3 regions of the Micromonospora sp. IBHARD004 genome follow, and region 2 is predicted to be linked to each of the others. Evidence: riboswitches for the same ligand, from Rfam matches in the RefSeq annotation. Region 2 holds a riboswitch; each other region holds the start of a gene.
What was found. A riboswitch is a leader RNA that binds a small molecule or an ion and turns the genes downstream of it on or off. The one in region 2 is predicted to bind cyclic di-AMP.

Region 1 (9,522 bases), 3.4 Mb from region 2:
GCCGACGTCAGCCGACCGGGCGGAACCGGCGCAGCCGCAGGCTGTTGGCCACCACGAAGACCGACGAGAAGGCCATCGCCGCACCGGCGATCATGGGGTTGAGCAGGCCGGCGGCGGCGAGCGGCAGGGCGGCCACGTTGTAGGCGAAGGCCCAGAACAGGTTGCCCTTGATGATGCCGAGGGTCCGCCGGGAGAGCTGGATCGCGTCCACGGCGGCCGTCAGGTCACCCCGGACCAGGGTCAGGTCGGACGCCTCGATCGCGACATCGGTGCCGGTGCCCATGGCCAGCCCCAGGTCGGCCTGGGCGAGCGCGGCGGCGTCGTTGATCCCGTCACCGACCATCGCCACCGTCCGGCCCTCGCCCTGGAGGCGCTTGACCACGTCCACCTTGTCGGCCGGCAGCACCTCGGCGATCACCTCATCGACGCCGACCTCGGCGGCCACCGCCTTCGCGACGGTGGCGTTGTCGCCGGTCAGCAGCACCGGGGTGAGCCCCAGCCCGCGCAGCCGGGCGACCGCCGTCCGGCTGGTCGGCTTGACCACGTCGGCCACCGCGAGGACCCCACGGGCCCGACCGTCCCAGCCGGCGAGGATCGCCGTCCGTCCGGCGGCCTCCGCGTCGGTCACCGTCCGCACGACCTCCTCCGGTACGTCCAGACCCCGCTCCCGCAGCAGCCGGAGCCGCCCGACCACCAGCTCGCGGCCGTCGACCGACCCGGTCACGCCGAGCCCCTCGACGTTGGCGAACCCGGTCACCGCCGGCAGGGCGCCCGCGTCGACGGCGCCGGCGGCGACGGCCCGGGCGATCGGGTGCTCGCTGGCGGCCTCCAGCGCGCCGGCCAGCCGGAGCAGCTCGTCGGCGTCCTGACCGGCGGCGGGGAGCACGTCGACCAGGGTCATCTTGCCGGTGGTGACGGTGCCGGTCTTGTCCAGCACCACGGTGTCGACCTGGCGGGTCGACTCCAGCACCTCCGGACCCTTGATCAGGATGCCGAGCTGGGCGCCTCGCCCGGTGCCGACCAGCAGCGCGGTCGGCGTCGCCAGGCCGAGGGCACACGGGCAGGCGATGATCAGCACGGCCACCGCCGCGGTGAAGGCGGCGGTCGTCCCAGCGCCGGTGCCGAGCCACCAGCCCAGCGTGCCGACGGCGAGGGCGATCACGATCGGCACGAAGACTCCGGAGATCCGGTCGGCGAGCCGCTGCACCGCCGCCTTGCCGGTCTGCGCCGCCTCGACCAGCTTCGCCATCTGGGCGAGCTGGGTGTCCCCGCCGACCCGGGTGGCCCGGACGACCAGCCGGCCGCCCGCGTTGACGGTCGCGCCGGCCACGGTGTCGCCCGGCCGCACCTCGACCGGCACCGACTCACCGGTGAGCATGCTGGCGTCGACCGCGGAGGAGCCCTCCTCCACGACGCCGTCGGTGGCGACCTTCTCGCCGGGCCGGACCACGAACCGGTCCCCCACCGCGAGCTGGTCGACCGGGACGCGGACCTCCTGGCCGCCCCGGAGCACCGCCACGTCCTTGGCGCCCAGCTCCAGCAGGGCGCGCAGGGCGGCGCCGGCGGTCCGCTTGGAGCGGGCCTCGAAGTAGCGGCCGGCGAGGATGAAGACGGTGACCCCGGCCGCCGCCTCCAGGTAGATGTTGCCGGCGCCGTCGGTGCGGGTGATGTCGAAGCGGAACGGGTGGGTCATCCCGGGCATGCCGGCGTCGCCGAGGAAGAGCGCCCAGAGCGACCAGCCGAACGCGGCCAGGGTGCCGAGCGAGACCAGGGTGTCCATGGTCGCCGCGCCGTGCCGCAGGTTGATCCAGGCGGCCCGGTGGAACGGCAGCCCGCCGTAGACCACGACCGGGGCGGCCAGGGTCAGCGAGAGCCACTGCCAGTAGTCGAACTGCCAGGCCGGGACCATCGCCAGCAGGATCACCGGCACGGCCAGGGCCACCGACACCCACAGCCGGGTACGCAGTCCGCGCAGCTCGTCCACCGGCTCGGCGGCGGTCTCCGCCCCGGCCGGCGCCGGCGACGGCGGTACGACGGCGGTGTACCCGGTCTTCTCCACGGTGGCGATCAGGTCGGCCGCCGAGACCTCGTCGGGGTACCGGACGGTGGCCTTCTCGGTGGCGTAGTTGACCGTGGCCTCGACGCCGTCCATCCGGTTGAGCTTCTTCTCGATCCGGGCGGCGCAGGACGCGCAGGTCATGCCGCCGATCGCGAGCTCGATCAGATTCGGGGCGACCGGCAGGGACTTGGCGGTCGATGTCATCGCGGCACCTCCTGTCAATTGTGCCCGTGACCGGGGGCGCCGTGGCCGGCGTCGGCGGTCGGGGTGGTCGTGGCGGCCGGCGCTGTGGTCGCCGGGACGCCCGGGTCACCGGCCACCACGGTGAACTCGGCGGTGTGCACGGCGTCCCCGTGCCGGAAGTCCAGGTAGAGGCGGTAGCTGCCGGCCGAGGGCACCTCGGCGTAGAAGGTCGCCGCCGGCCCCGCCGGGGTGCGCCCGTCGCCGGGTGCGCCGTCCGGGTGCACGTGCAGGTACGCCAGGTCGCCCTGCCGCAGCGCGACCAGGTGCCCGTACGCCCCGAGGTAGGGCTGGAGGTCGGTGACCGGCTGCCCGTCCCGGCTGACGGTCAGGGTCAGCTCGGCGGTGCGGCCGGGCTGCGGGGTGCCGGTGAGCGTGACGGTGTAGCCGTCGACGTTGGTGCTGGTCGCCGGCGCGGGCAGCGGCCGGGCCGGCAGCGCGCCGGGCACGGTGACGTCGACCCCGAGGGTCAGCGGCTCCCCGCCGGTCGGCGTGAAGTCGGCGAACGCCCGCCAGACGCCGGGGCCGGCGAGCGGCGAGGCGACCCGCCAGGTGCCGTCCGCGGCCAGCTCCGGGTGGACGTGCCGGAAGCCGGAGAGGTCGCGGCGTGCGACGATCAGGTGCATCCGCTTGTCGTGCGCCACGTCGTAGCGGGTGACCGGTCGGCCGTCCGGGCCGGTGATCCGGAAGGCGAACTCGCCGGCCGGTGCGGTCATAGGTTGCATCGTGTAGCCGCGGTCGGAGACGAGCAGTCCGCCGGGCAGGTGGTTGGTGGGTGCGGCACCGGTCGGGTGGTCGCCGTCGGCGTGACCGGCGTCGGTGGGGTCGTGGCGGGTCGCGACGGCGGGGGTGTCGGGGCCGGCCACCTGGCCGACCCCGTACGCCGCGCCGAACACCGCCGCGAGGCCGAGGGCGAAGCCGCTCAGCTTCGTCGCCGTGTTCATCGTGATACCTCGGTTCTCCAGGTCCGCGGATCCGTCACGCCCCGACGAGGTCGTAACCGGCCTCGTCCACGGCGGCGCGGACGGTGTCCGTGTCCAACGGGCTCTCGCTGGTGACGGTGACCCGGCCGGAGGCCAGGTCCACCTGGACGTCGCTGACGCCCGCGATCGCGCCGACCTCGGCGCCGACCGAGCTGACGCAGTGCCCGCAGGTCATGCCCTGGACCTGGTAGGTGGTGGTGGCCATCGCAACTCCCCTTCCGCCGTTTCCATGCTAGCTCACGTTACCTCTACCCCCTTGGGGTATCTGTAACTGATCAGGACCGTACCATACCCCCGAGGGGTACGCTATCCTGGACGTCATGACCGCACCGACGACCCCGACCCGGGGCTACACCGCCACCAAGGACCAGCTCCTCGCGCGGCTCCGCCGCATCGAGGGCCAGGTCCGCGGCATCGAGAAGATGGTCGACGACGACCGGTACTGCATCGACGTGCTCACCCAGATCTCCGCCATCCAGGCCGCCCTCGACAAGGTGGCGCTCGGCCTGCTCGACGGGCACGCCCGGCACTGCATGCACGAGGGCGCCGCCGAGGGACGGGCCGACGAGATGGCCAGCGAGATGATGGCCGCCGTCGGCCGGCTGATGAAGCGCGGCTGACCCGGGACCTCCGACCCGTACGCCGGGGTCGCCCGACCCGGCTCCGCCGCACCCGGTCCGCCGTAGGGTCGAGGTGGTGACCGGTACCGGTGCCCTCGGCGCGCCGCACCGGCCGACCCTCGGCACCGCGGGAGGGCAGCCATGATGTGGAACGGCCCGATGATGAGCTGGATGTGGATCTGGTCGCTGCTGGGGCTGGCGGTCCTGGTAGCCCTGTTCTGGCTGGCGGTGCGGCTGGCCGGCGGTCAACTGGGCGGGGCCATGCCCTCCTCGGCGCGGCGCATCCTCGACGAGCGGTACGCCCGCGGCGAGATCGACGAGGAGGAGTACCGCCGTCGTCGCGCCGGCCTGACCTGAGCCGGCCGGCCCGCCCCTGAGGAGCGCGCTCCGGCCGATCCCCACCGGGTGCCCGGGCCGCGCGGCGGACCAGGCACCCGGCAGCTGCGGCTCAGAGCCGGTCGAGGATCTTGTTCATGGTGTCGATCTCACCCCGCTGGGCGGTGACGATCCGCTGGGCGAGGGCCTTGGCCTCCGGGTTGGCGCCGCTCGCGATCTCCTCCTGGGCCATGGTGACGGCGCCCTCGTGATGGGCGATCATCATGGTCAGGAACTGCCGGTCGAAGTCGACCCCGGACGCCGCCGCGAGCTTCGCCAGGTCGGCCTCGGATATCATGCCGGGCATGCCGTGATCCATCCCCGGCATGCTCGTACCGTGCCCCGCGCTCGCAGACGGGGCGGGCACGCCCCAGGCGGCGAGCCAGCCGGTCATGGTGGCGATCTCCGGCGCCTGGGCTGCCTTGATCTGCCCGGCCAGCTTTTTCACCTCCGGGTCGGTGGCCCGGCTGTCGGCGAGTTCGGCCATCCGCACCGCCTGCTCGTGGTGCGGAATCATCATCCGGGCGAACATCACATCCGCGTCGCCGACGGACACGGAGGCCGCCGGGTCGGGCGTGCCGCCCATGCCCGGCATGCCGTGGCCGGAGCCGGACGTCGAGTGGTCGGCGTCGCCGCAGGCGACCAGGGCGAGGGCGGCGAGGGCCGTCGCGCCGGCCACGGCGGCACGACGCGCGATGATACGAGTGGACAAGGGAAAGACCTTTCGGTGTCGGAACGTACGCAGCGGACAGCGGGACGCGGGTCACCGGACGGTCACCCGCATCGGGCCTCCTATCCGCGCAGCACCGACACCGTCGCCACGCGCAGTCCCCACGGTCGGGGCGGCGGGGCCCGCGGTGCGCAGGCGGGTCGCCGCGACCCACGGGCGGCCCGTCCGACGGTCCACGACCCGGACCGCAGCAGCACGGCGACGAGCAGCGCCACGGCGAACGCGCCCAGCACGGCCAGGCAGACACTCCACCCGGACCGGTCCGCGCCGGGATCGGTCAGCGGGAGCGCGCGGGCGTGGCAGCCGGCACCCGGGCAGTCGGCGACCGCGCCGACCGCCGCGGCGACGGTCGCGGCCGGCTCGGCGACGACCGCCGGCAGGGCGAGATGGTGCCCGGCGGGCTGCGTCGGATGACCCGCCCGGTGCCCGCCCGAGGCGTGCGCGCCGTGGCCCAGGGTGTGCATGGCGGCCAGCCCGACCAGCGTGCTGAGCAGCAGCAGGAGCCGGACCCACCGCCCGGTCGTCACCGCCGCCCCCGTACGCACGACGAACACGCTAGCGTGCCGGGTCGTACCGGTCGGGAGAAACCGCCCGGGTCCACGGGCCGGACGCGCGCCGCGCCGCCCGGCGGGGGCGCGCGCCGGCCTGACTAGCATTCCCGTCGACGGCCCGGCGACCGCCGCACCGGCGGACGCCTCACCCGGCCCGGTGAACCGACCGGCCCGGTGACACGTACCTCGCCTGAGAATCGTTGGGAGACTCACCATGGGCGCCGACCACACCCGTGCCGCCCCGTCCGCCCCGCCCCGGGTACGACGGATCCTCGTCGCGACGGTGGTCCCACTCTTCGTTCTCACCGTGCTCGCCGCGCTGGCGCTCTGGCCGGGGGACACCCCGGCACCGGAGCGGGCCGCGGACGTGCCCCGGTACCACGGCACGGTGACCCGGGTGGTGACCGTCCCGTGCCCGCCTGCGGCGGAGGTGCCGGAGGGCGTCCCGGGCGGCTCGGCGGGGCCCTGCGGGACGGTCGGCGTCGCGGTCGAGCAGGGCCCGGACGCCGGCCGCCAGGTGGAGACGCCGATCCCCGCCGGCCCCGGCGCGCCCAGGGTCGAGGTCGGCGACCGGATCATCCTGGTCGAGCTGGTGGATCCGGCCGATCCCACGACGAAGAGCTACAACATCGCCGAGCACCAGCGGGGCAGGCCGCTGGTCTGGCTGGCGGCGCTCTTCGCCGTCGCCATCGTCGCGTTCGGCCGCTGGCGGGGGCTGGCCGCGCTGGGCGGGCTGGCCGCGAGCTTCGCCATCCTGCTGGGCTTCGTGCTGCCGGGGATCGGCGGCGGCCAGCCGCCGCTGCTGGTGGCGATCGTCGGCTCGGCGCTGATCATGTTCGTGGTGCTGTACCTGACGCACGGGATCACCGCGCAGACCTCGGTGGCGGTCCTCGGCACCCTCGGTAGCCTGGTGCTGACCGGCGTCCTCGGCACGCTCGCCACCGCGGCCACCCACCTGACCGGCTTCGGCAGCGAGGACGCCACCACCCTGTCGATGTTCCAGCGCGACGTCGACCTGCACGGGCTGCTGCTGGCCGGGATCGTCATCGGCTCGCTGGGCGTGCTGGACGACGTGACGGTCACCCAGGCGGCCACCGTCACCGAGCTGGCGCACGCGAATCCGGGGCTGTCCCGGTTGCAGCTCTACCGGGCGGCCACCCGCGTGGGCCGCGCGCACATCGCCTCCACGGTCAACACCATCGTGCTGGCGTACGCGGGCGCCTCGCTGCCCCTGCTGCTCCTGCTCGTCGCCGACTCGCGGGCGGTGAGCGAGATCCTCACCAGCGAGTTCATGGCGCAGGAGATCGTCCGGAGCGCGGTCGCCACGATCGGCCTGATCGCCGCCGTGCCGCTCACCACCGGCCTGGCGGCCGTGGTGACCACCGCCGGTCGGGGCGGGGCCGACGGGCCCACCGCGCCGGCGTACCGTCCCCCCGCGGAGCCGGACGCCGCGCTGGCGGCGCTGAGCGCACCACGCACCGGCGCCGCCCCGGGCGCCACCGGCGGCGGGACCGGACCGCACGGGAGCACGGAGGCCGTATGGTGACGCTGCGGAGCGTGACCGCGCGCGCCAAACGCGATGCTGGTCACGGAGCTGCCCGCCGAATTACCGCTTTTAGCCGGCTTCCGGACGTAGATCCTCGGGACGACTCTCGGGTAACCTCGCTGCCGGTCACCGCCGAAGGCGCGCAGCGGCGCCTGCGGTGCCGCCGCCCAATCGCCGTACGGCGAGCCGGGGAACCAGGTACATGGGGTGAATCCGCGCCAGCGGTAGGGGCCACTTCCGTCCCGAACCCGTCAGCTAACCCGGTCGGCGGTCGATGGAAGGGAACACTGTGACGGCACCCCTGCGCCGCTGGTTGACATCCGTGGTGGCCGTGCTCACCGCGTTCGTCATCGTCGCCGGCCCGGCACCGGCGATCGCGGCGCCCACGACGCCTCCCACCCCCTCGGGGCATGAGGAGGACGCCGAGCAGCCGCTCATCACCGATGCCATCGAGGCCGCCAACCGCAACTACGTCCAGGCGAAGACCAAGCTGGCGAAGTCGAAGCAGCGCCAACTCCAGCTGGCCCTGGAGGTGCGCGCGGCACAGAACCAACTGGACGCCCTGCGTCCGCAGGTGAGCCAGCTCGCGGCGCAGTCGTACCGGACCGGGCGGATCGGCGCGGTGGCCATGCTGCTGGAGAGCAACACCCCGGACTCGTTCGTCCGGCGGGCCGCCGCGCTCGACGAGTTGAACATGGTCAACGCGCAGAAGCTCGCCGCGGTCAACGCCGCCAAGACCCGCGCCGAGCAGGCCAAGCTGGCGCTCGACGCCGAGGTGCGCGAGCAGCAGAAGCAGGCGAACGCGATGGCCCGGGAGAAGATCGAGACGGAGAAGGCGCTCGCCCTGGTCGGCGGGAAGGGCTTCACCGGCGGCCTGGTCTCGGCCACCTCGCCGGTCGCCCGGATCGGTCCCGGCCGCACCGCCGACGGGGACTGGAAGCCCGAGTCGTGCAGCGAGAACGACCCCACCACCTCCGGCTGCATCACGCCACGCACGCTGCATGCGTACAAGGAGGTCAAGCGGGCCGGCTTCAACCGCTTCGTCGGCTGCTACCGGCCGGGCGGGCCGTGGGAGCACCCGAAGGGCCGGGCCTGCGACTGGTCGCTGCAGAACAGCGGGTTCGCCCCCTGGCACAACAACGACACCCGGATGTACGGCAACAACGTCGCCGCGTTCCTGATCCGCAACGCGGACCGGCTCGGCATCTACTACGTGATCTGGAACCGGCAGATCTGGTTCCCGGCAACCGGCTGGAAGTCCTACAGCGGGCCCTCCAACCACACCGACCACGTGCACATGTCGCTGCTCTGATCGACGACGTGCCAGGAGGGGCCGTCCCGCCGATGCGGGACGGCCCCTCGGCCGTTGTCGTGGGGCGGGGCGTCAGCCACCGACGGCGGTGGGCGCGACGCGCTCGACCTGCGCGGGGAGCGGCGTGGTCGCCGCACCCGCCGGGACCGTGGCCACCGTCCGCACCTCGCCGGCGCTGAGCTGGTACGACATGCCGACCACCGCGCACCGCCCGGCGGCCACCTCAGCGGCCAGGACGGAGGAGCCGGCCAGCAGCGCCTCGACGGTCTGCGCGATGTGGATGTCGACGATCCCGTCGATCTCCTCGACGCCCTCCGCCGCCGCCCGGCGCAGGCTGGGCACCACGGCGTCGACCAGCGCGCCGAGGTGCCCGGCCGGGGTCCTGCCGGTGGTGAGCGCCTCCCGGGCGGCCTGCACCGCGCCGCAGGAGTCGTGCCCGAGCACCAGCACCAGCGGCGTGCCGAGCACCGTCACGGCGTACTCGACGCTGCCGAGCACCTCGGGGCCCGCGGTGTGGCCGGCGGTCCGGACCACGAAGAGGTCGCCCAGGCCGCGGTCGAAGATGATCTCGGCGGCGAGGCGGGAGTCGGAGCAGCCGACGATCACGGCGAAGGGGTGCTGGCCGTCGGCGACGGCCGTCCGGTGGCCGGCGTCCTGGTTGGGGTGGCGCGGAACGCCGGTGACGAACCGTCGGTTCCCGGCGTGCAGCTCGGCGAGCGCCTGCTGTGGAGTGGTCGGGGTCAATTCCCTCACCTCGTCCTCGCGCGAAACGACCTGGTCGGCCGGGCCGGCGGCGGAGGCGGCCTCAGCGCCCACCGTCACACGCAACCAAAGGTACGTCAAGCTTTACGTGATACGGATTTCATACATTGAGTGGGACTTGACCGCGGCCCGAGTGCGGCCACCACGGCAGCGGCGGCCCGGGGCCGCCCGGCGAGGGCAGGGGCCCGAAACCTGAACGAGGGGCCATACGATGACGCACATGGCGACGACAGCAGGCCAGAACGGGAGCAGCCGGAACTGGACGTTCCTCACCAACCACGGGCATGTGCTGCTGGCCATCGCGCGCAACCCCACCGCCCGGCTGCGCGACGTCGCCGACGAGG
Region 2 (9,522 bases):
ACGAGTCGTTCGGCGAGACGCCGGACCTGCCCTCGGAGATGTCCACCCTGGTCACCGGTCTGCAGGGCACGACCCTGGGCGGCGCCACCTCGGTGCTCGCCACCGCCAAGCACTACGTCGGCGACGGCGGCACCACCGGCGGCGACGACCAGGGCGACACCCAGCTGACCGAGGCCGAGCTGCGGGCGATCCACCTGCCCCCGTTCCAGGCCGCGGTGCAGCGCGGCGTCGGCTCAGTGATGATCTCCTACAGCAGCTGGAACGGCGTCAAGATGCACGGCAACCAGTACCTGATCACCACCGTCCTCAAGGGCGAACTCGGCTTCAGCGGCTTCGTCGTCTCCGACTGGAACGGTATCGACCAGATCGACGGCAGCTCCGGCTTCACCGCCGCCGAGGTCACCGCCGCGATCAACGCCGGCATCGACATGGTCATGGTGCCCACCGCCTGGAAGAACTTCATCAGCACCCTGCGCGCCGAGGTGCAGAACGGGCACGTGCCGCTGAGCCGGATCGACGACGCGAACCGGCGCATCCTGACCAGGAAGTTCGAGCTGGGCCTCTTCGAGCGCCCGTACACCGACCGGACCTGGACCCCGACGGTGGGCAACGCCGCCCACCGGGCGCTGGCCCGGCAGGCCGTGCGCCAGTCCCAGGTGCTGCTGAAGAACGCCGGCGGCGTGCTGCCGCTGGCGCGGGACAACAACAAGATCTTCGTGGCCGGCCGGAACGCCGACAACATCGGCAACCAGAGCGGCGGCTGGACCATCTCCTGGCAGGGCTCGTCCGGCGCCATCACCCCGGGCACGACGATCCTGCAGGGCATCCGGGCCGCGGTCGGTCCGACCACGACGATCACCTACAACCAGCGCGGCACCGGCATCGACGGCAGCTACCGGGCCGCGATCGCCGTCGTCGGCGAGACACCGTACGCGGAGGGCCAGGGCGACCGGACCGGCAGCATGAGCCTGGACCGGGAGGACCTGCGCACCATCGCCACCCTGCGTAACGCCGGCGTGCCGGTGATCGTGGTGCTGGTGTCCGGCCGGCCGCTGGACATCGCCGCTGGGCTGCCCGGCTGGAACGCGCTGCTGGCGTCCTGGCTGCCCGGCACCGAGGGCGCCGGCGTGGCCGACGTCCTCTTCGGTGCCGCGCCGGTCGGAAAACTGCCGATGACCTGGATGAACTCGGTCAGTCAGCAGCCCATCAACGCCGGCGACGGGCAGGTTCCGCTCTTCCCGCAGGGCTACGGCCTGACGTACTGAACGCGTTCGCGGAGGCCGCCGGGCGTCTACCCGGCGGCCTCCCTATTGCACGTTCGGGAGTGTCGCAACTCGAAGTTCCGCGCCTTCGCCCGGCCGGGTGAAGAACTTCACAAGAAGTGGGCGATCGTCCGAAATCGTTCCTAACGTCGTATGCGTTCGCGATCGCGGACACCACGGACCGGCAACGCCTAATCCCGCCGCCGGCCCGTCGGTACCTGGACCTCAGGCGGGAGCGGGGGACCCACACGTTCCTCGGTGCTCGACACCTCGGGGTGAAGCCGCCTGACGGCGGCCGGGCTCCTCGGCCCGAACCCGACAGCTCACCTCGTCGGCGTGGAGGAAACCACACCATGGCAACTGAATACACCGCACGCCACCGACGGACCAGCGCGCGCCGCCTCGCCGTCGGGGCGCTCGTCGTCGGTGCCGCGACCGGCGCCGCCGCGATCCTCGGCCCGGCCGCCCCGGCCAGCGCGGCCAGCGTCAACTGGGACGCCATCGCCCAGTGCGAGTCCGGCGGCAACTGGCACATCAACACCGGCAACGGCTACTACGGCGGCCTCCAGTTCTCCAAGAGCACCTGGAACGGCTACGGCGGCCAGAAGTACGCCAGCCGCGCCGACCTGGCCAGCCGCGGCGAGCAGATCGCCATCGCCGAGAAGGTCCTCGACGGGCAGGGCATCGGCGCCTGGCCGGTCTGCGGCAAGAAGGGCGGCTCGACCCGGCAGTACTCCACCAAGGACTCCGGCTCGACGTCCCGGTCGGACTCGGGATCGAAGTCGAAGGCGGAGAAGCGCTCCTCGCGGAGCGAGCAGCCGGCGACCCGCAGCCACCGGCGTACCGCGCCGGCCTCGGGTGACTCGACCACCACGTACGTGGTCAAGCCGGGCGACACGCTGTCGATGATCGCCGACGTACGGGACCTCGCCGGCGGTTGGCACGCGCTGTACGAGCGCAACAAGCGCGTGGTCGGCGCCGATCCGGGTCTCATCTTCCCGGGCCAGCAGCTCCGGCTGCGCTGACGTACCGCCGGAATCCGGCCCCGTGGGCCGGTGCCGGCGCAGCCGACGAACGCCCGGCCGGTGCTCCGGCCGGGCGTTCGCCGTCGTGGTGGACGTGGTGCCGGTGTCCCGGGCGGGCCGGATGGCGGATTGCTATCGTCACGGTGCTCGTGAAGGACGTGAAGAAAGCGCGGGTATGACCAACGAACCGTTCTCCGCGGCCGCGAGCCTCGATGAGCTGCTGACCCGGACGGAGCAGGCGCTGTCGGCGATGCGCTCCCGGCCCGCCGAGCACACCGACGGCGATGCGGAGGAGCTGCTCCGCGCCACCGGCACCGCGGCCGACGGGCTGGTGCGGGCCGTGGTCGTCCAGGGTGGGCGGTTGGAGTCCGTCGCCGTCGACCCGCGACTGTCGGCCGAGGGGATCGAGGCGGTCTGCGCACACGTCGTGGTGGCCGTCAACGCCGCCCTCGCCGACCTCGACACCCAGGTCAGCTCCTCGGCGCGGGCCGACGTGGACGCCCTGGCCGCCCGGCTCGGTGGGTTGCGGGAGCAGTCGAGGCGGCAGATGGAGATGTTCAGCCAGGCGATGGAGCACGCCGCCGCCCGGCTGGGCGGCGGCCGGACGGGCTGACCCGCGCCGGTCGGCGAAATGTCGGTGCCCCGGATCACAATCCCGGGATGGAGAAACCGCGGATCGTGACGGCCGAGGAGTGGCAGCGGGAACGCGACGAGCTGCTCAAGGCCGAGAAGGAAGCCACCCGGGCGCTGGACGCCCTCGCCGCGCGGCGTCGTCGTCTCCCGATGGTCAAGTTCGACAACGCGTACGTGTTCGACTCGCCCACCGGCCCGAAGACCCTGCTCGACCTCTTCGAGGCTCGGGACCAGCTCGTCGTCTACCAGTTCATGGACAGCGGCCCGGACCACTTCTGTCCGGGCTGCACGGCGTTCACCGACAACATCCCGTCCGGCGGCCCGGCGGCCCTGGCCCGGTACGGGGTGAGCTGGGCCACGGTGTCCAACATGCCGCTCGCGCAGATCGAGCCGTACCAGGAGCGCAAGGGGTGGACGGTGCCGTTCGTCTCCTCGCACGGCACGTCGTTCTCGGACGACTGCGGAGCGGGTGGGGGATTCATGCTCAGCGTGTTCCTGCGTGCCGGCGGGGACGTCTACCGCACCTACCACACCCAGGCGCGGGGGGTGGACCGGCTGCTGTTCATCAACAGCGTCCTCGACCTCACCCCGTACGGCCGGCAGGAGGACTGGGAGGACTCGCCGCCCGGCTGGCCCCAGCACCCCACCTACGGCTGACGCGGCGCAGCGGCCGGTCGTCGGGAGGACGACGACCGGCCGCTGCGTCTTCGATCAGCTCAGGGTGAGCGCGGTGTCGTCGACGACGAAGGAGGTCTGCAGGGAGCTGTCCTCCACGCCGCTGAACGAGATGGTCACGGTGGTGCCGGCCAGCGACGAGACGTCGAAGGAACGCAGGACGTAGCCGGTGGCGGCGTTCACGTTGGAGTACGTCGCCAGGGTGGTGCTGCCGGCCTTGACGGTCAGCCTGTCGTAGACCGTGCTGCCCGACTCCGCCGTGTCGATGTGCAGGTAGAAGGAGAGCGTGGCCCGGCATCCGGCCGGGATGCTCACCGACTGCGACAGGGTGTCGGTGTGGGTCGAGCCGTACCCGTCGAGCCACGCCTTGTACGAACCGCCGTGCGCGGGCTGGCTGGTCGAGTTGGTGATGACGCCCGAGGTGGCGCTCCAGCTCACCGCGCCGGACTCGAAGCCGGGGTTGGCCAGCTTCTGGCCGGAGCAGCTGCCGGTGGGCGGCGGGGTGGTGGTGCCGCTGCAGGTCGGGTCGCCGGACTGGGCCGGCACGCTCACCGCGTCCCAGGCGGACTTGACCGTGTTGAACTCGGTGCAGCTGGTCGGGTAGAGGTTCTTCGCCGCCTGCAGCGTCCAGGTGCGGTACTTCAGGTACGACGAGGACGAGGTCTTCAGCAGCATCGCGTTGTACATGATCTTCATGGCCTTCTGGATGCCGAGGCCGGTCACGGTGCTGCCGTTGCAGGTCGAGCTGGTCGGCTGGCCGTTGGTCGGGTTGCTGCCCACGGCCAGCAGGTAGAACCAGTGGTTGCCGGGGCCGGCTGCGGCGTGCACCTCGGTGCTGGGGATGCTGCTGGAGTAGCAGTTGGGGTCGCCCAGCGCCGACGGGTTGTACATGTTGCGGATCGGGCCGCTGCCGACCAGGTTGATCTTCTCGCCGACCAGGAAGTCGGGGGCGTCGTAGGTGGACGGCTCGTTGGCGAACCACTCGGTGGCCGCGCCGAAGGTGTCCGCGACGAACTCCTGCGTCCCGCTGCCGGAGATGCCGCCCGGCGTGTTGTCGTCGATGCCGTGGCCGATCTCGTGGGCCACCACGTCGAGCGAGCTGATCCACTGGCCCGAGGTGTTCTTGCCGATCTGCACCTGGGTGCCGTCGTAGTACGCGTTCTGGTCGTTCAGGCCGACCCGGATCGGCCAGGCGCCACCGCTGCCGTTCGCGCCGTTGCGGCCGAGCCACTGCGACAGCATCTTGTGCTCGGTCTGCGCGGCGAAGAGCGCGTCGACGCAGCCGGTCTCCTTGTTGGTGGCGGTGCCGTTGCCCCAGACGTCGTCGGAGCCGGAGAACGTCGTGTTGGTCGCGGCGTCCTGGCAGCTCTGGTTGGTGACGTTCGGGTCCTTCATGGAGTACGTGCTGCCGGAGAGGGTGGTGTTCAACGTGACCGGCCCGTTCCAGGCGCCGGTGCCGCTGCCGTGCACGATGCGCTCCTGCTTGCGCAGCACCTTGCCGGTGAGGGCGTCGACGTCCACGGTGAGCCGGCTCGGACCCTCGGCGTCGGTGCCCCGCAGAGTGGTCTCCCAGGCCAGTGCCGGCTTGCTGCCGAGGGTGTAGACGACGAGCGTGGTGCCCTCGACGGTGGTCACCGTCTTCAGCTGGGCGCGGGCGGTCCGCTCCGCGGTCGCGGACCGGAGCTTCGGCGTCGTGGCGAGGCTGCCGATGCTCTGCTGCTGGGCGACGGAGGCGTACTTGAGGTTTCCGGCGGAGTCGGTCGCCAGGACGAAGTCGCCGCCGGTGACCGGCAGGCCCTTGTAGGTGCGCTCGTAGGGCACGTACTGGGTGCCCTCGGAGGTGATGACGGGCTTCTGGACGAATGCCTCGTCGGAGCTGGCGTGCAGGTACTGCGGGCGGCTGGCGACCAGCGCGCTGGCCGAGCTGGCGGCGAGCGTGCGGGCCTGGGACGCGTCGGGGGCGGGGCTGGGCGGTGCGGCCTGTACGGCCGCGGCGGTGCCGGCGGCGATCAGACCGGCCGCGGCCGCGCCGGAGAGCGCGACGAGGCGGGGTGAGAGCTTCAAGGGGGTGTGCTCCTGTTCCTAGGCGGCGCGCGGGGCCCGGTAGGGACGCGCGCCGCGGTCCAGCTGCGGGGCGGGCGATGGAGGGTCTCCCGGGGGGCTGCCGGCGTTGCCCCGGATCGACGGACCGACCATCCCGAGCCGCCGGGGGCCCGGTGACTCGTGGCAGCACGATCACACGGGCAGCGGTGCAGATCAATGGGTGACCGGGGCAACCGCCTCCTTCCAGTCGCCTCGGCGACATCGGCAATTCAGAAAGCCATGATCTTCAATAGCGCCTGATCAGCCCTTATGTTCTCGGCGGCGAAGGAGGCCGCGCCCAACTTGCGGCTAATGCCGCTATCCACTGATGGCGCGTCTTGGTGTCGCGCGGAGGTGCCGATCGCCCCCGGCCCGTGCGGGCCGTCGGTCCGCGCTGAACGGACCATGATCATCCGCCGTACCGCCGGCCCTCCCGTCGTTCGGGTGATGTCACGACGGGGTTTCGCGCGGATGACAACGAGGTGCGCGAACGTCGGCCGGGAGCTCGCCACGCCGGCCTGGCCGGGCGGCGCCCCCGCCGTCGGGTCAGGACGCTTCGGCGAGGGCGCGGCCCAGCGCGGTGATCAGCGCCGACGGATCGACGGTGGCTGGGCGGTCGCTGACCTGACCGTCGCCGAGCTCGACCACCCGCCATCGTCCGTCGGCGTGCCGGGCCAGGTCCACCGTCACGAACGGCAGGCCGAGTGGGGCGACCAACGGGGCGAGGAAGCCGGAGTCGACCTCGTCCGTCGGGGCGGCGTCCGGGGTGTCCGGGTGCGGGCCGACGAGCGCGCAGCGGCCGTCGATCCACCAGGTGCGCACCTCGGCGCCGGTGAATCGCTCGAACCGGCGCAGCACGAAGCCGCCCGTGAAGTCGTCCTCGCGCAGCTCCAGGAGGCGGGTGGCGACGCGCCACGCGGCGTCGCCGTCGGCGAGGTCCGGGATGAACACCGCCTCGTGCCAGTGGTGCTTGGCCGATTTCGACCAGTCGCGCAGCACCGCCGACCCGCCGCCGAGCGCTCGCCGGGCGGCGTCGAACGCGGCTCGCCCCGCCCCGGTGGTCCAGACCGACTCGGGCGTGACGGTCCGTAACGCCTCGTACCATCCGGGCAGCTCGTGGGCCCGGCGATACCGCTCCGGCGTCGTCCGAAGCCGCACGTCCCGGGCGGCCAGGGCGTTCGCGAGGTCGGCGTACCGGTCGGCGCGCAGCATCCAGCCCCGGTAGACCGCGACCCCGGAGGGCCGTACGGCCGCCACCGCCCGGACCGGGTCATGACCGGAAGCGAGCAGGTCGTGGTCCACCAGGGCGATCGGGATTCCGGCGGCCCGGGCGGCCCCGGCCTCCGCGGCGAAGTGGTCGTCCGGGCGGCGCGGACGTAGCGGGTCGGCGGGGAACAGCAGCATCACTCGGCTCATGTTGCCGGATCGGCGCGACGGGTTTTGTCCTTTGTGGCGGCACCGGTGTGGCGGTCGGTGTCCGCCGCCCATGAGGGCTCCGACCCGGTGCCTCGCGGACGGTGGCGGGGGAGGGCGGAATCCCGCCCCTGGCACCACTTTCGTTGCCATAGCGCAAAGTAGATGCGGCATGGACGAAAGCTATGGACACCCTGTGCGGAAGTTAGTAGGGTCAGCACCGTCAATATGTTTCGCCGAGATGAACTACCGGCACGGTAGTTTTCGCCAGTGGCCCTTCAGGCGGCGCAACCCGCCCGGAGGCCATGACCGGCCAGGAATGGCCGTCCCCGGGTCAACGCCGCACCACGGCGACCCGGCGCGGGCACGCGCCGAGGCTCGACCGATGTCCGCCCGTACCCGACGAGACCCCTCAGCTCCGACGCGGAACCGCGTCCGATGCCGCGTGCGATCCGGCCCGCCGCCGACACCGGACCACCACCACTCCACACCGGACGACCGTGGCGAGCGGCCACGGCCGGGGATCCCGCGCGGCCAGGGAGGGGCCGCCGGGCAGCTTCGACCACTCCTGACATCGACGGGCCGACGCACGCTCCGCCCGGTGTTCCCCCGGACCGTGAGAGAGGCATCCATGAATCCACATCCACCGCGCGGCCGGCTCACCCTGAGCCGGCTCAGGAGGCCGCTGGCGACCATCGCCACGATGGTCCTCCTGCTGACCGCCGCCGTGGCTGCGTCCCCGGCGAACGCACGTCCGACCGATCCGGAACAGCCGGCGACGGCCGGGGCCACCGCGGCGTCGCAGCAACTGCAGGCCCAGGTCCTCACCTGGACCGCCGGTGACAACTTCCTGTCGTACCGGTCCGCGCCGACGACCGCCACGGCCGGACCGGCCACCCTCGTCTTCGAGAACAGCGCGGCCACCGGCAACACCACCGGCATGCAGCACACCCTCACCTTCGAGACCGGGAACCCCGCGTACAACAGCGATGTCGACGTGAACATCCTGGCCGACCCGTCGGACAGCAACGGGGGCCGGTGGACGGTCGACGTGGTCCTCACGGCCGGCACCTACCGGTACTTCTGCTCGATCCCCGGACACGGCGGCATGACCGGGCTCCTGGTCGTCACCGACGGAGGGTCGGACACCACAGCCCCGACGGTGACGGCCGCGGTCTCCGGGGAGAAGGACGCGACCGGCGCGTACGTGGGCAGCGCCACCGTGACCCTGTCGGCGACGGACACCGGTTCCGGGGTGTCCCGCGTCGAGTACGCCCTGGACGGCGGCGCGTACGGCACCTACTCGGCGCCGGTGACGGTGAACCAGCCCGGTCAGCACACGGTGTCGTACCGGGCGACGGACAAGGCGGGCAACACCTCGTCGGTGCAGTCGGTGTCGTTCACGGTGGTGCAGACGCCGCCGGCGGACACCACGCCGCCGACGGTGACGGCCGCGGTGACCGGGCAGAAGGACGCCGACGGCGCGTACGTGGGCAGCGCGACGGTGACCCTGTCGGCGACGGACACCGGCTCGGGCGTCGACCGGATCGAATACTCCCTCGATGGCGGCGCCTACGCGGCCTACTCGGCGCCGGTGACGGTCAACCAGCCGGGCCAGCACACGGTCAACTACCGGGCGACCGACAAGGCGGGCAACACGTCGTCGGCCCAGGCGGTCTCCTTCACGGTGGTGCAGACACCGCCCGCCGACACCACGCCCCCGACCGTGACCGCCGCGGTCTCCGGGGACCGGGATGCGACCGGCGCGTACGTGGGCAGCGCGACGGTGACCCTGTCGGCGACGGACAGCGGCTCGGGTGTGGACCGGATCGAGTACTCCCTCGACGGGCAGCCCTACGCCGGCTACTCGGCGCCCGTGGCGGTGAACCAGCCGGGTCAGCACACGGTCAGCTACCGGGCGACGGACAAGGCGGGTAACACCTCGTCGGCGCAGACGGTCTCCTTCACGGTGGTGCAGACGCCGCCGGCCGACACCACGCCGCCGACGGTGACGGCGGCGGTGACCGGGCAGAAGGACGCCAACGGCGCCTACATCGGCAGCGCGACGGTGACCCTGTCCGCGACCGACACCGGCTCGGGCGTGGACCGGATCGAGTACTCGCTCGACGGCGGCGCCTACGCCGCCTACTCCGCGCCGGTGACGGCGAACCAGCCGGGCCAGCACACGGTGTCGTACCGGGCGACCGACAAGGCGGGTAACACCTCGTCGGCCCAGTCCGTGTCGTTCACCGTGGTGCAGACGCCGCCTGCCGACACCACCCCGCCCACCGCCACCGCGACGGTGACCGGGCAGAAGGACGCCGACGGCGCGTACGTCGGCAGCGCGACGGTGACCCTGTCCGCGACGGACAGCGGCTCGGGCGTCGACCGGATCGAGTACTCCCTCGACGGGCAGCCCTACGGGGGCTACT
Region 3 (9,522 bases), 2.9 Mb from region 2:
CTCGCAGGCGAGGCGGACCGGGCATTCCAGGCCGTCGGGCCGCTCGGCGCGGCGCAGCCCGAGCCGGTGCAGCCCGGACTCGTCGGGGGTCACCTCGCGGGCGGCGAGGGTGACCCGCTGGCCGTCGTCGGTGGTCCGGGTGGCGCCGACGCTGATCTGGTCGTACACCTCGTCGGCGAAGGCCGCCGCGGCATCCTCGGTGTCCGCGCCGGAGTACCGGGCCACCGCGCCGTACCAGGCCGCCGGGTCGCTGCCGGCGCCGACCGGCGCGGCCAGTTCCCTCTGGTACGACGCGAGCAGCGCCGCCCCGCCGCGGATGTTGGCGGTGGCGTCGGTGCGCAGTGTCTCCTCGGGTACGCCGGTGAGCGCGGCGGCGGCGTCGAGGGTCTGCAGGGACGCCCGCGGCAGGAGGTCCCCGGTCGGCTCGGCCGCCGCGGTGGAATCGATGACCAGGGGCCGGGACTCGTCGCCCCGGGGGTCCTCGTTCTCGTCGACGTGCGAGCTGGAGGGCGTGGCGACGACCTGGTCGGCGTCGGTCAGGTGCATCGGCCCGTAGCCGCCGCTGGTGCTCGGCTGGCCGGGGTGGGTGTCCCAGCGGGACTCCAGGTACGACACGCCGAGCAGGACGCTCTCCGGCACGCCGTACTCGGCGGCGGCCGCGGCGTACTGCTGCTGGCGGTCGGTTGGCTCGGCGGACCCGGCGGCCAGGGGCTCGGCGGCGACGGGTCCGGTGCTGAGAAGGGCGGTCGCCGCAGCCACGGCGGTGGCGAGCAGAACTCGTCTGCTCGGCGGCAAGGGTGGACGGAGCATGGAACCTCCAGATCGGGCGGAAGTCACTGCGTGCTCACCCTCACCCCACGCATGGTGTTGGGTCAATACCTTTCCCCGCAGTGATGTTGAGTGAAAGAAACCTTCACCGCCGCGATCCCCGGAAATTTGGGTACGGAGTGTCACGGCGCCGTGGGTTGCGGATTGATAACGGCGATCTCTACTCTGGTCAATCGTCGGCCGGTGTGTGCATCGTCCAACCCGGGTGGTGACGGTCCGACACCGCCGAGTCGCCTCCGGGCGAGCCGGGAACCCAGGTACCTGGGGTGAATCCGCAGCACTGCGGTAGGGCGGCTCCCTTCCCGCCCGAACCCGTCAGCTAACCCGGTAGGCGGTCAGCGAAGAAGGAGTACGGAAGCCCGGTGGCACACCATGCCCCGCGGCGACCGTCCGTCCGGTCGGTCGACCGGATGACGGCTGCGCCGCGTCCACGCTGGTCCCGCTTCACCACCGCACTCGCCGCCCTGGCCGGCACCGCCGTCATCCTGACCGGCGGCGCCACGGCGGCCCACGCCGAACCGTCGGTCGCCGAGATCGAGCGCCAGATCGACCAGGACTGGAACAAGCTCGAACCGATCATCGAGCAGCACAACGCCACCCGCCAGGACCTCGCCGTCAAGCGGAAGCAGGCAGCGGCCCTGGCCAAGCAGATCACCCCGCTGCAGCTCCAGGTCGACCTCGCCATGGGCCAGGTCGGAGGTCTTGCCGCCGACGCGTACAAGGGCGACAACCTGTCGACCGTGAACGCGCTGCTGGGCAGCCGGTCGCCGAGCGACGTCGTCGCCGGCCTCGAACTGCTCGACCGCTTCGCCCACCGCCAGCAGCAGCAGGTGCGCAACGTCGTCGAACTCCGCGACCAGCTGGCCGCCAAGAAGAAGCCGCTGGACGAGATGGTCGCCCAGCTGACCCGGACCGAGGCCCAGCTCGCGGCGAAGAAGAAGCAGATCAACGCCGAGATCGCCCGCCTGGACAAGCTCCGGCTGAAGGTCTACGGCAGCGGTGGCGGCGGTCCGCTGCGGCCCGCGCCCTGTCCGTCCGGCTACCCGGGCGGCCCCGCCGGGGTCGCGGTCAAGTTCGCCTGCGCCCAGATCGGCAAGATCTACGTCTGGGGAGCCGCCGGCCCGGACCACTACGATTGCTCCGGCCTGACCATGGCCGCCTGGGCCAAGGCCGGCGTCTCGCTGCCGCACAACGCCCGCCAGCAGCACGACGTCACCCGCCGGGTCAGCCGGAGCGAGCTGCGCGCCGGGGACCTCGTCTTCTACTACAGCGACCTGCACCACGTCGCCATGTACGTCGGCGGCGGCTGGGTGGTGCACGCCTCCCAGTCCGGCAAGCCGATCACGATGAAACGCGTCGACGACGGCCAGATCAACAGCTACGGCCGACCGGGCTGATCCATCGGAAGGGGCTCCCGCGTGGCGGGGGCCCCTTCCGCCGTCAGCGGGTCGGCCAGGTGCGCCAGAGATGCCATGCGGGCTTGGCTGTCACTGGTGGCGGTGGTCATCGTGCCTCTCACCTGCGGCGGGAGTGGTGAGGCGTGGGGGACATCGGTGGCCGGTCGCGAACCTGTGACGGCCTGGAGACGGCCTGGCGGTCGCGGACACCGAACGCCAGGCCTGCTCCGCTGACCGGAATCGAAGCGCACTGTCAGCTTGGGAATCGCACAAGATCGCATCGTCCTGCAGCCCAGCCGCTGGTCGGTCCGGTCCTGGACGGCCTGACTTGGCCCCTGGTGGCACCCGCTTGTGGCCCGTGGATGGCCCGGCAGTTTCGACTGCCGTTGGCGGAAGTGGCTCAGCGACGGTTACGAGATCGGCGGACCGCCCAGACCCCGCCAACGATCGCCGCAGCAGTCGGCAAGAGGCAGCAGAGCGTCAGGACCAACAGGTGCCACGGCTTGAGAGCTCCCATGGCCGTGAGGATAGGCACCGCTCCCCAACACCGCTGTCCCTGCGGAGCCTCAGTTTGGAAGATGCTTGATCACCGGGTTGATGTCCGAAACGCCTGGTCGGTCAGGAGCGATGCTGTGGTGACCGCTCGCATTGTGGCCCGTGGATGGCCCGTCGGCCTCGCTCTCTGCCGGCCTACCTCAGAGAGCGGACCCGCTGGGGTGCTGGTCTGACGGCGTCGCTCGACGGTGCACGCGTGCTACCCGGATGGCCCAGGGGGCGATGAGGGTGCCGAGGATGCCGAGGTCTGCGGCGATACCGATCATGAAGGCTGGTAGCCCGCGCATCGCCGGAATGCTGACGACGAGCACGGCCGCGCCGATCAGACGCGACCAGTACACGCGGCCGAAAACCGGTTTTTCGAACAGCGCCCGCCCGGCGAGGAACAGGGCGGGCCCGCCGAGGATGACGAGCGTCCACGACAGCGGGGCGTGCTCGACGGGGTTGGCGATGACGAGTTCGGCGCCGACGCTGGTCACGATGACGCCCGCAACCATGAGGAAGTGGGTGTAGGTCACCGCAGCTGCGATCCGGCCAGGGTTCTTGGCGGAGGCGACAGCCTTGCCGAGTGAGTGGCCAGCCAGGTGGAAGTAGGCCCGCCACAGCAGGACGGTGGCGGCGAACGCGACAACAAATCCGATGATGTGTGTGCGGCCGAAGCCGACGCGGGTGAGCGTCTGACCACTGACGAGGACTATTTCGCCCGCGGAGCAGATGAGGATCTGCCGGTAACGCTCGGCGAGGTTGTCGGCGCTGATGCTCCAGTCAGCTGCGATGGAGCGGCCCAGGCCTGGGGTGGGGTAGTTGAGCCTGGCCACGCCGTAGTCCAGCGCGACTGCGAGGGCCCATAGTCCGGTTCGGCTCGTGCCGTGGACGGCTCCTCCGGCGATCCACAACACAGCGGAGACGGCGAACCAGAACAGCACTCGTGCCGCGTGGCGTCTCAACCCGCCGCCGGGCAACGCGAGTAGGACGTAGAAGGTCCGTCCGACCTGCAGGCTGACGTATCCGATCGCGAAGAGCAGGCCATGAGTCGTGAAGGCGTCCGGGAGTGCGGTGGACATGATCAGGCTGGCGAACATGGTCACGATGACCAGGGCCAGGACTTTCGGCAGCTTCGGGTCGTACTTGTCGGTGGCCCACGCGGTGAAGGCCCAGATCCACCACATGCCCAGCATCAGAATCAGTGTCTGGAGCGCGCCCAGCCAGGTCAGGTGCTCCAGCAACGTGGCCGACAGCCGAAGAAGCGCGTAAATGTAGGCCAGGTCGAAGAACAGCGAGAGGAAGGTCCTCACCTGCGGATCGACACGCGCCTCCGCCTCGACCCTCGCGCTCCGCGCCATCGGTCACTCCGTTCGATCCAGAGCCTGTCGGCCACCTGCCCACCTCCGGGTCGTGCGCCCGCCGGTCGCGTTCTCTGACGTAGTGCAGATCGTCGCCTGCGTGAGGCTCAGTGTGCTGTTCAGATAGAGGATCGGGTGGCGAAACGGCGGGCCGAATAGCGGATCTCCCCGTCCGGGGAGGCTGGTAGCCCTTGCGGTGCCCGGCGAGGGGATCTGCCCGGCTGATCTCTGAGGAGGGCCGGGGTTCGGGGCGGAGTCCCGAGGTCTTCTAGGTCCTGGTCGTCCGTCAATGTGGCCGGCCGGCCCGGCCGATGCCGGCCGGAGGTCGCCAGCAGGCCGGGGCCGGGCCGGCGCGGCCCGCTTTGCGGGCCGCCTTGATCCTAAAGAGGAGGATTCGGCAGTTGCGTTGGCCAACCGCGTGTCGTGTCCCGGCAGATGCTTGACCTTGCGTCCCACGTCCGCGGAGTATGTCGGCCACCACGATCCTGGATTCACGCTGCGTACGTACACGCATCTCATGCCGGAGAGCGAGGCGCGTACGAGGCGGGCGGTGGACGCGATCCTCGGCCGTGGCCTGATCGATGCTCACGGCCTGGGGACGGCCTGAGATGCGAGTGGATCTATTGCACAGCAGGTCAGCGCCTACTTGTCGGCCAGGTGCGCCAGTTCTGCCAGGATCGGCTCGGGGTCGGGCCGCGCTGCCCCTGGTAGCGGGAGCCGTAGACCGCCGAGCCGTACGGGTGCTCGGCCGGCGAGGAGAGCCGGAAGATGCAGAGCTGCCCGATCTTCATCCCCGGCCAGAGGGTGATCGGCAGGTTCGCCACGTTGGAGAGCTCCAGCGTGACGTGGCCGGAGAAGCCCGGGTCGATGAAGCCGGCGGTGGAGTGGGTGAGCAGCCCGAGCCGGCCCAGTGAGCTCTTCCCTTCGAGGCGCCCCGCGAGCTGGTCGCCCAGCGAGATCACCTCGAGCGTCGAGGCGAGCACGAACTCGCCCGGGTGCAGCACGAACGGCTCGCCCTCCGGCACCTCGACCATCGAGGTCAGGTCGTCCTGCTGGACCGACGGGTCGATGTGCGTGTAGAGGTGGTTGTTGAAGACCCGGAAGAGCTTGTCCAGGCGTACGTCGATGCTGGACGGTTGCACCAGCGTGGCCTCGAACGGCTCCAGCGCGAGCGTGCCCGCCTTGATCTCGGAGACCAGGTCGCGGTCGGAGAGCAGCATCGGAACACCATAGCGACCCGTACGGGTGACCTGCGTGTCGGACTGCGCGTTCGTACGTATGTTCGATAGAATGTCGCCATGGCTTCCTGGTCCGAATTCGCCGCCGACGAGCCGCGCCTCGCCGACGAGATCCGCCTTCTCATGCAGCAGTACGGGCCGGGCTTCGGCTATCTCGCCACGGTCCGCGCCGACGGCGGCCCCCGGGTCCACCCGGTCTCGCCGGTCATCACCGACGAGGGGCTCTTCTGCTTCGTCCTCGACTCGCCGAAACGCCGCGACCTCGAACGCGACGGCCGCTACGCGCTGCACTCGTTCCCGCCCGAGGAGAGCGACGACGAGGCGTACGTGGCGGGCCGCGCTCGCCCGGTCACCGACCAGGCCCGGGTGGCCCGGGTCGCCGAGATCGGTCGGGCCGCGCCGCAGGTCGACTGGCGGCTCTTCGAGTTCACCGTCGACGTGGCGATGCTGACCCGGCGCGACCAGGGTGGCGCGGCCGGTCCGGTCGAGGGTTCCGCCGGTCCGGCGGTGCAGGTCTGGCTCGATCCGCGGGCGAGCCATCCGGCGCGCCGGGTCGGCGCCGCCGCTGCCGAGGGGCGGCGCGGCCGGCACGGCTTCGACACCCGCCGCTCGGCCGCCTGAGGCCCTCGCAAACGCCGGTGCCGGCCCCGTCCGAGGACGGAGCCGGCACCGAGTCGTCGTACGGCTGCCTTACGCAGCGCGGTAGGCGTTCCACGCGGTCAGCATGCGGCTCGCCTGACCAGGGGTGAACTGGTACATGCACGAGTCGTAGGTGTAGTCCATGAAGTTGGTGATCGGGTCCAGGCCGGCCGTGCTGCAGGTGTCGCGGCCGGTCGGGCACTGGAACGCCGGCGACGACTCCGCCGGGGTGTCGCTGACGCTGTCGCCCGAGCCGGAGCAGCCGCCCTGGAAGGTGTGGTAGAGGTTCAGCCAGTGGCCGACCTCGTGCGTACCGGTGTCGCCCTGGTTGTAGTTGGTGGCGGTGCCGCCCGGCAGCGACTCGCTCAGCGCGACCACGCCGTCCATGCTGTCCAGCTTGCGCTTCGGGAAGGTCGCCCAGCCCAGCAGGTTGTCGCTGAGCTCGCCCAGGTAGATGTTGAGCGTGTTCTTGCCGCCCTCGCGCAGCGAGGTCTTCATCTGCCGCTCCGCGGAGGAGCCCTGCACGATCGGGTACCAGGCGGCGTTGGTCACGTGGTGGACCTTCTGCAGTTGGAAGCCGAACGCGGTCGGCGCGCCGCCGGTGGCGCCGCCGTAAGCCTTGTTGAGCACGTCGATCTGCGCGGTGACCATCGAGTCCGGAATGTTGCCGCCGGCCCGGGTGGTGTCGCGCTGGATGACGTGTACGACGACGGGGATGGTGACCGTGGCCAGGGTCGTCGCACCGGCGCCGGCGCGGAAGTTCGCCCGCTCGCGCAGCGCGGCGGCGAGGTCGGCCTCGCGGTCACGGACCTGCTTGGCGGTCAGCTCGTTCGGGTCCAGCTTGGCCGAGCCGCCCTTCTTGACCCGGGCGTCCGAGTGGACGTCGGTCGGCTCCGCGCAGGACGCGCCGGGGGCGGCCGAGAAGGCCGAAGCAGCGGGAACGACGCCCACGGCAGCGGTGCTGAGCAGCAGCGCGAGGGTCGTCGACGCGACACCGGCGGAACGCCGGGTCAGCAGGTTGGGACGAAGTCCCATGGGCCCACCTCTTTCTGGCGGCACGACAGGGGGTATGTCGTACCGTGGCTGAGAACGTGTGGGTGACGTTACAACCGATCGATTGATTTGAGAACGGGCATATGTTGCTGCACGGAAACTTTCTGCTGCATGCGAGCACGCCCGTGATTTCAAGATCGTGTCAGGCCGGTTTCGCCCTGGGCCGAGGGCGGGATAGGCGCGCCCGGGGGTACCTGGATGCACCGGCGCGGTGACCTCGGGTACAGTGGTGCCGCCTGCGGGTGTAGTTCAATGGCAGAACATCAGCTTCCCAAGCTGACAGTGCGGGTTCGATTCCCGTCACCCGCTCCAACGTGACGGCCCTGGTCAGGACGCAAGTCTCAGCCAGGGCCTTCGACGTTCCTCCGGCCAGGAGCACCCGGCGGGCCATCCACGGGCCACTAGGCACGCTTCTTGCCCGCCTTCTTGGCCTTTTGCGCTCCGCCTTCACCGCGTCGTTCACCGCCTGGGCGATGGCCCGGTCCGCCTCCGAGGTGGCGTGTTGGTAGATCATGGCCGCGTGGGACGAGTCATGGCCCATGCGCGCCATCAGTTCCCGTGTGCTCGCCCCGGTGCGCGCCGCGATCGTGTTACCGGTGTGCCGCGGATCGTGGAAGTGCAGACCCGGCACGCCGAGCTTGCCGATCGCCCCCGACCAGCCGATGACCTCGTCACGGTGCCAGCCCTCCCGGATCTGCTGCCGCCGTAGCTTCCGCGCCCGTCTCGCACAGGCCGGGCACTTGGCTTCCTGGGTGGCGCCGCATGGCATTTGCATCCCGCAGCACCTGGCCGTTTGAGTTGACTCGGCACGCGAAGTCAGCGCCTTCTGGCAGCCACAGCAATAGCCCACGTCCGTCGTCGGCGATGACCCTGGTGGCTTGCGCCCACGTCGGGTGCTGGCCACGGAGGTAACGGCGAACAGCGGTCTGGCCTGGTAGAAATCTGCCTTCGGCAATCATCACAGCGATCCTAATCGTCAATGACTCACACTCATCTGCCGCTGGTCGCGTGACTTTGTCGAGAGCCGGACGTTCACACCGGCCGGCAGGATTGGCCAGTGGTACGGGGCTTCTAGGTGCACTCAGGCGTCAGTGAGAACGTCCACGCCTGATCGCGTCGGCTGCCAGTTTGCCTATCCGGGGCTGAGGGTTGACTGCGATGTCGGCTGCCAATCGCCCGTGGCAAGATCTGCTAGGTGCAGATCGGGATGCTTGGACCATTCGAGGTTCGCGCGGACGACGGCGTCTTAGCCGACGTGCCGGGCGCCCGGTTGCGCGGGCTGTTGATCGCCCTCGCGCTCGAACCTGGTCGCGTGGTCCAGAAGGCGACGCTGGTCGACTGGATTTGGGGTGAGCGCCCGCCCGCCGACGCGGCGAATGCCTTGCAACGCTTGGTTTCCCGGTTGCGGAAGGCGCTGCCGGAGGGGTCGGTCGAGGGGCAGACGGACGGCTACCGGTTGACGGTGGAACCCGACGCTGTCGACGCCGTGCGGTTCGAACGCCTCGTCGGCCAGGCCCGCAATGACGAGGATCCACAGCGAGTACGGCTGCTGCGCGGGGCCCTCGCATTGTGGCGCGGTGCCGCCATGCAGGACGTCGGTCTGCCCGATAGTGCAGCGTTTGACGCGGCGGTCACCCGGCTCGAGGGGCTACGCCTGACCGCCATGGAGGATCGGTTCGACGCGGAGATCAGCCTCGGCCACGGTGTGAAGCTGGTCACCGAATTGACCGACCTGGTGGCCGCGCATCCGGTGCGAGAACGGCTGGTCGCTGCGCTGATGCGCGCCCTCGCCGCGGCCGGTCGCAACACCGACGCGCTGCTGGTGTACCAGCGCACGAGAGAAGCCCTGGCCGACGCGCTGGGCGTCGACCCCTCACCGGAGCTGTCCGCGTTGCACGTCGCGCTGCTGCGGGGCGAGTTGGGACGGCGGGAGGAGGAGCGGAAGACCAACCTGCGGGCCGAGCTGACCAGCTTCGTCGGCAAGGACGCTGATGTCGCCGCGGTCGGCGAACTCGTCGCCGACCATCGGCTCACCACTCTGATCGGGCCGGGCGGGTCGGGAAAGACCAGGCTGGCCACGGAAACCGCGCGCACGCTGCTCGGCGACCTGCCGGACGGGGCCTGGCTGGTGGAGCTGGCAGCCATCGGCGCGGACGGTGACGTGGCGCAGTCGACGCTCGCCGGGCTCGGCCTGCGGGATGCTCTGCTCGGCGGGGCACCGAACGCGGATCTGACGGATCGGCTCATCGCCGCGATCCGCGAGCGGGAGGCGCTGCTGATCCTGGACAACTGCGAGCACGTGATCGAGTCCGCGGCGGCGTTCGCCCATCGACTGCTCGGGCAGTGCCAGCGGCTGCGGATCCTGGCGACGAGCAGGGAACCGCTCGGCATCACCGGTGAGGCGCTGTGGCTGGTCGAGCCGCTGGCCGTGCCGGAGGGGGACGCCGGCCCCGGCGAGATCGAGTCCTC

Region 1: it holds a riboswitch for cyclic di-AMP, as region 2 does, so the genes downstream of both, ACTWO6_RS02900 (coiled-coil domain-containing protein) here and ACTWO6_RS19750 (transglycosylase family protein) in region 2, are expected to answer to the same signal.
Region 3: it holds a riboswitch for cyclic di-AMP, as region 2 does, so the genes downstream of both, ACTWO6_RS00495 (C40 family peptidase) here and ACTWO6_RS19750 (transglycosylase family protein) in region 2, are expected to answer to the same signal.

Annotation. Positions count from the first base shown of each region.
Region 1 is NZ_CP199934.1:593,019-602,540, reverse strand. It holds gene ACTWO6_RS02940 (heavy metal translocating P-type ATPase) at 8-2,263, opposite strand; gene ACTWO6_RS02935 (hypothetical protein) at 2,278-3,243, opposite strand; gene ACTWO6_RS02930 (heavy-metal-associated domain-containing protein) at 3,278-3,487, opposite strand; gene ACTWO6_RS02925 (metal-sensitive transcriptional regulator) at 3,603-3,902, shown strand; gene ACTWO6_RS02920 (SHOCT domain-containing protein) at 4,044-4,259, shown strand; gene ACTWO6_RS02915 (DUF305 domain-containing protein) at 4,351-4,989, opposite strand; gene ACTWO6_RS02910 (hypothetical protein) at 5,070-5,552, opposite strand; gene ACTWO6_RS02905 (YibE/F family protein) at 5,773-7,104, shown strand; cyclic di-AMP (ydaO/yuaA leader) riboswitch at 7,259-7,389, shown strand; gene ACTWO6_RS02900 (coiled-coil domain-containing protein) at 7,394-8,416, shown strand; gene ACTWO6_RS02895 (carbonic anhydrase) at 8,489-9,160, opposite strand; gene ACTWO6_RS02890 (helix-turn-helix transcriptional regulator) at 9,390-9,522, shown strand, end outside.
Region 2 is NZ_CP199934.1:4,048,962-4,058,483, reverse strand. It holds gene ACTWO6_RS19755 (glycoside hydrolase family 3 protein) at 1-1,265, shown strand, start outside; cyclic di-AMP (ydaO/yuaA leader) riboswitch at 1,441-1,614, shown strand; gene ACTWO6_RS19750 (transglycosylase family protein) at 1,616-2,287, shown strand; gene ACTWO6_RS19745 (YbaB/EbfC family nucleoid-associated protein) at 2,463-2,900, shown strand; gene ACTWO6_RS19740 (DUF899 domain-containing protein) at 2,948-3,577, shown strand; gene ACTWO6_RS19735 (M4 family metallopeptidase) at 3,632-5,659, opposite strand; gene ACTWO6_RS19730 (ATP-grasp domain-containing protein) at 6,224-7,081, opposite strand; gene ACTWO6_RS19725 (OmpL47-type beta-barrel domain-containing protein) at 7,722-9,522, shown strand, end outside.
Region 3 is NZ_CP199934.1:104,036-113,557, forward strand. It holds gene ACTWO6_RS00490 (N-acetylmuramoyl-L-alanine amidase) at 1-810, opposite strand, end outside; cyclic di-AMP (ydaO/yuaA leader) riboswitch at 1,042-1,177, shown strand; gene ACTWO6_RS00495 (C40 family peptidase) at 1,239-2,225, shown strand; gene ACTWO6_RS00500 (low temperature requirement protein A) at 2,921-4,123, opposite strand; gene dcd (dCTP deaminase) at 4,759-5,343, opposite strand; gene ACTWO6_RS00510 (pyridoxamine 5'-phosphate oxidase family protein) at 5,422-5,982, shown strand; gene ACTWO6_RS00515 (zinc metalloprotease) at 6,052-7,035, opposite strand; tRNA gene ACTWO6_RS00520 (tRNA-Gly) at 7,292-7,365, shown strand; gene ACTWO6_RS00525 (BTAD domain-containing putative transcriptional regulator) at 8,249-9,522, shown strand, end outside.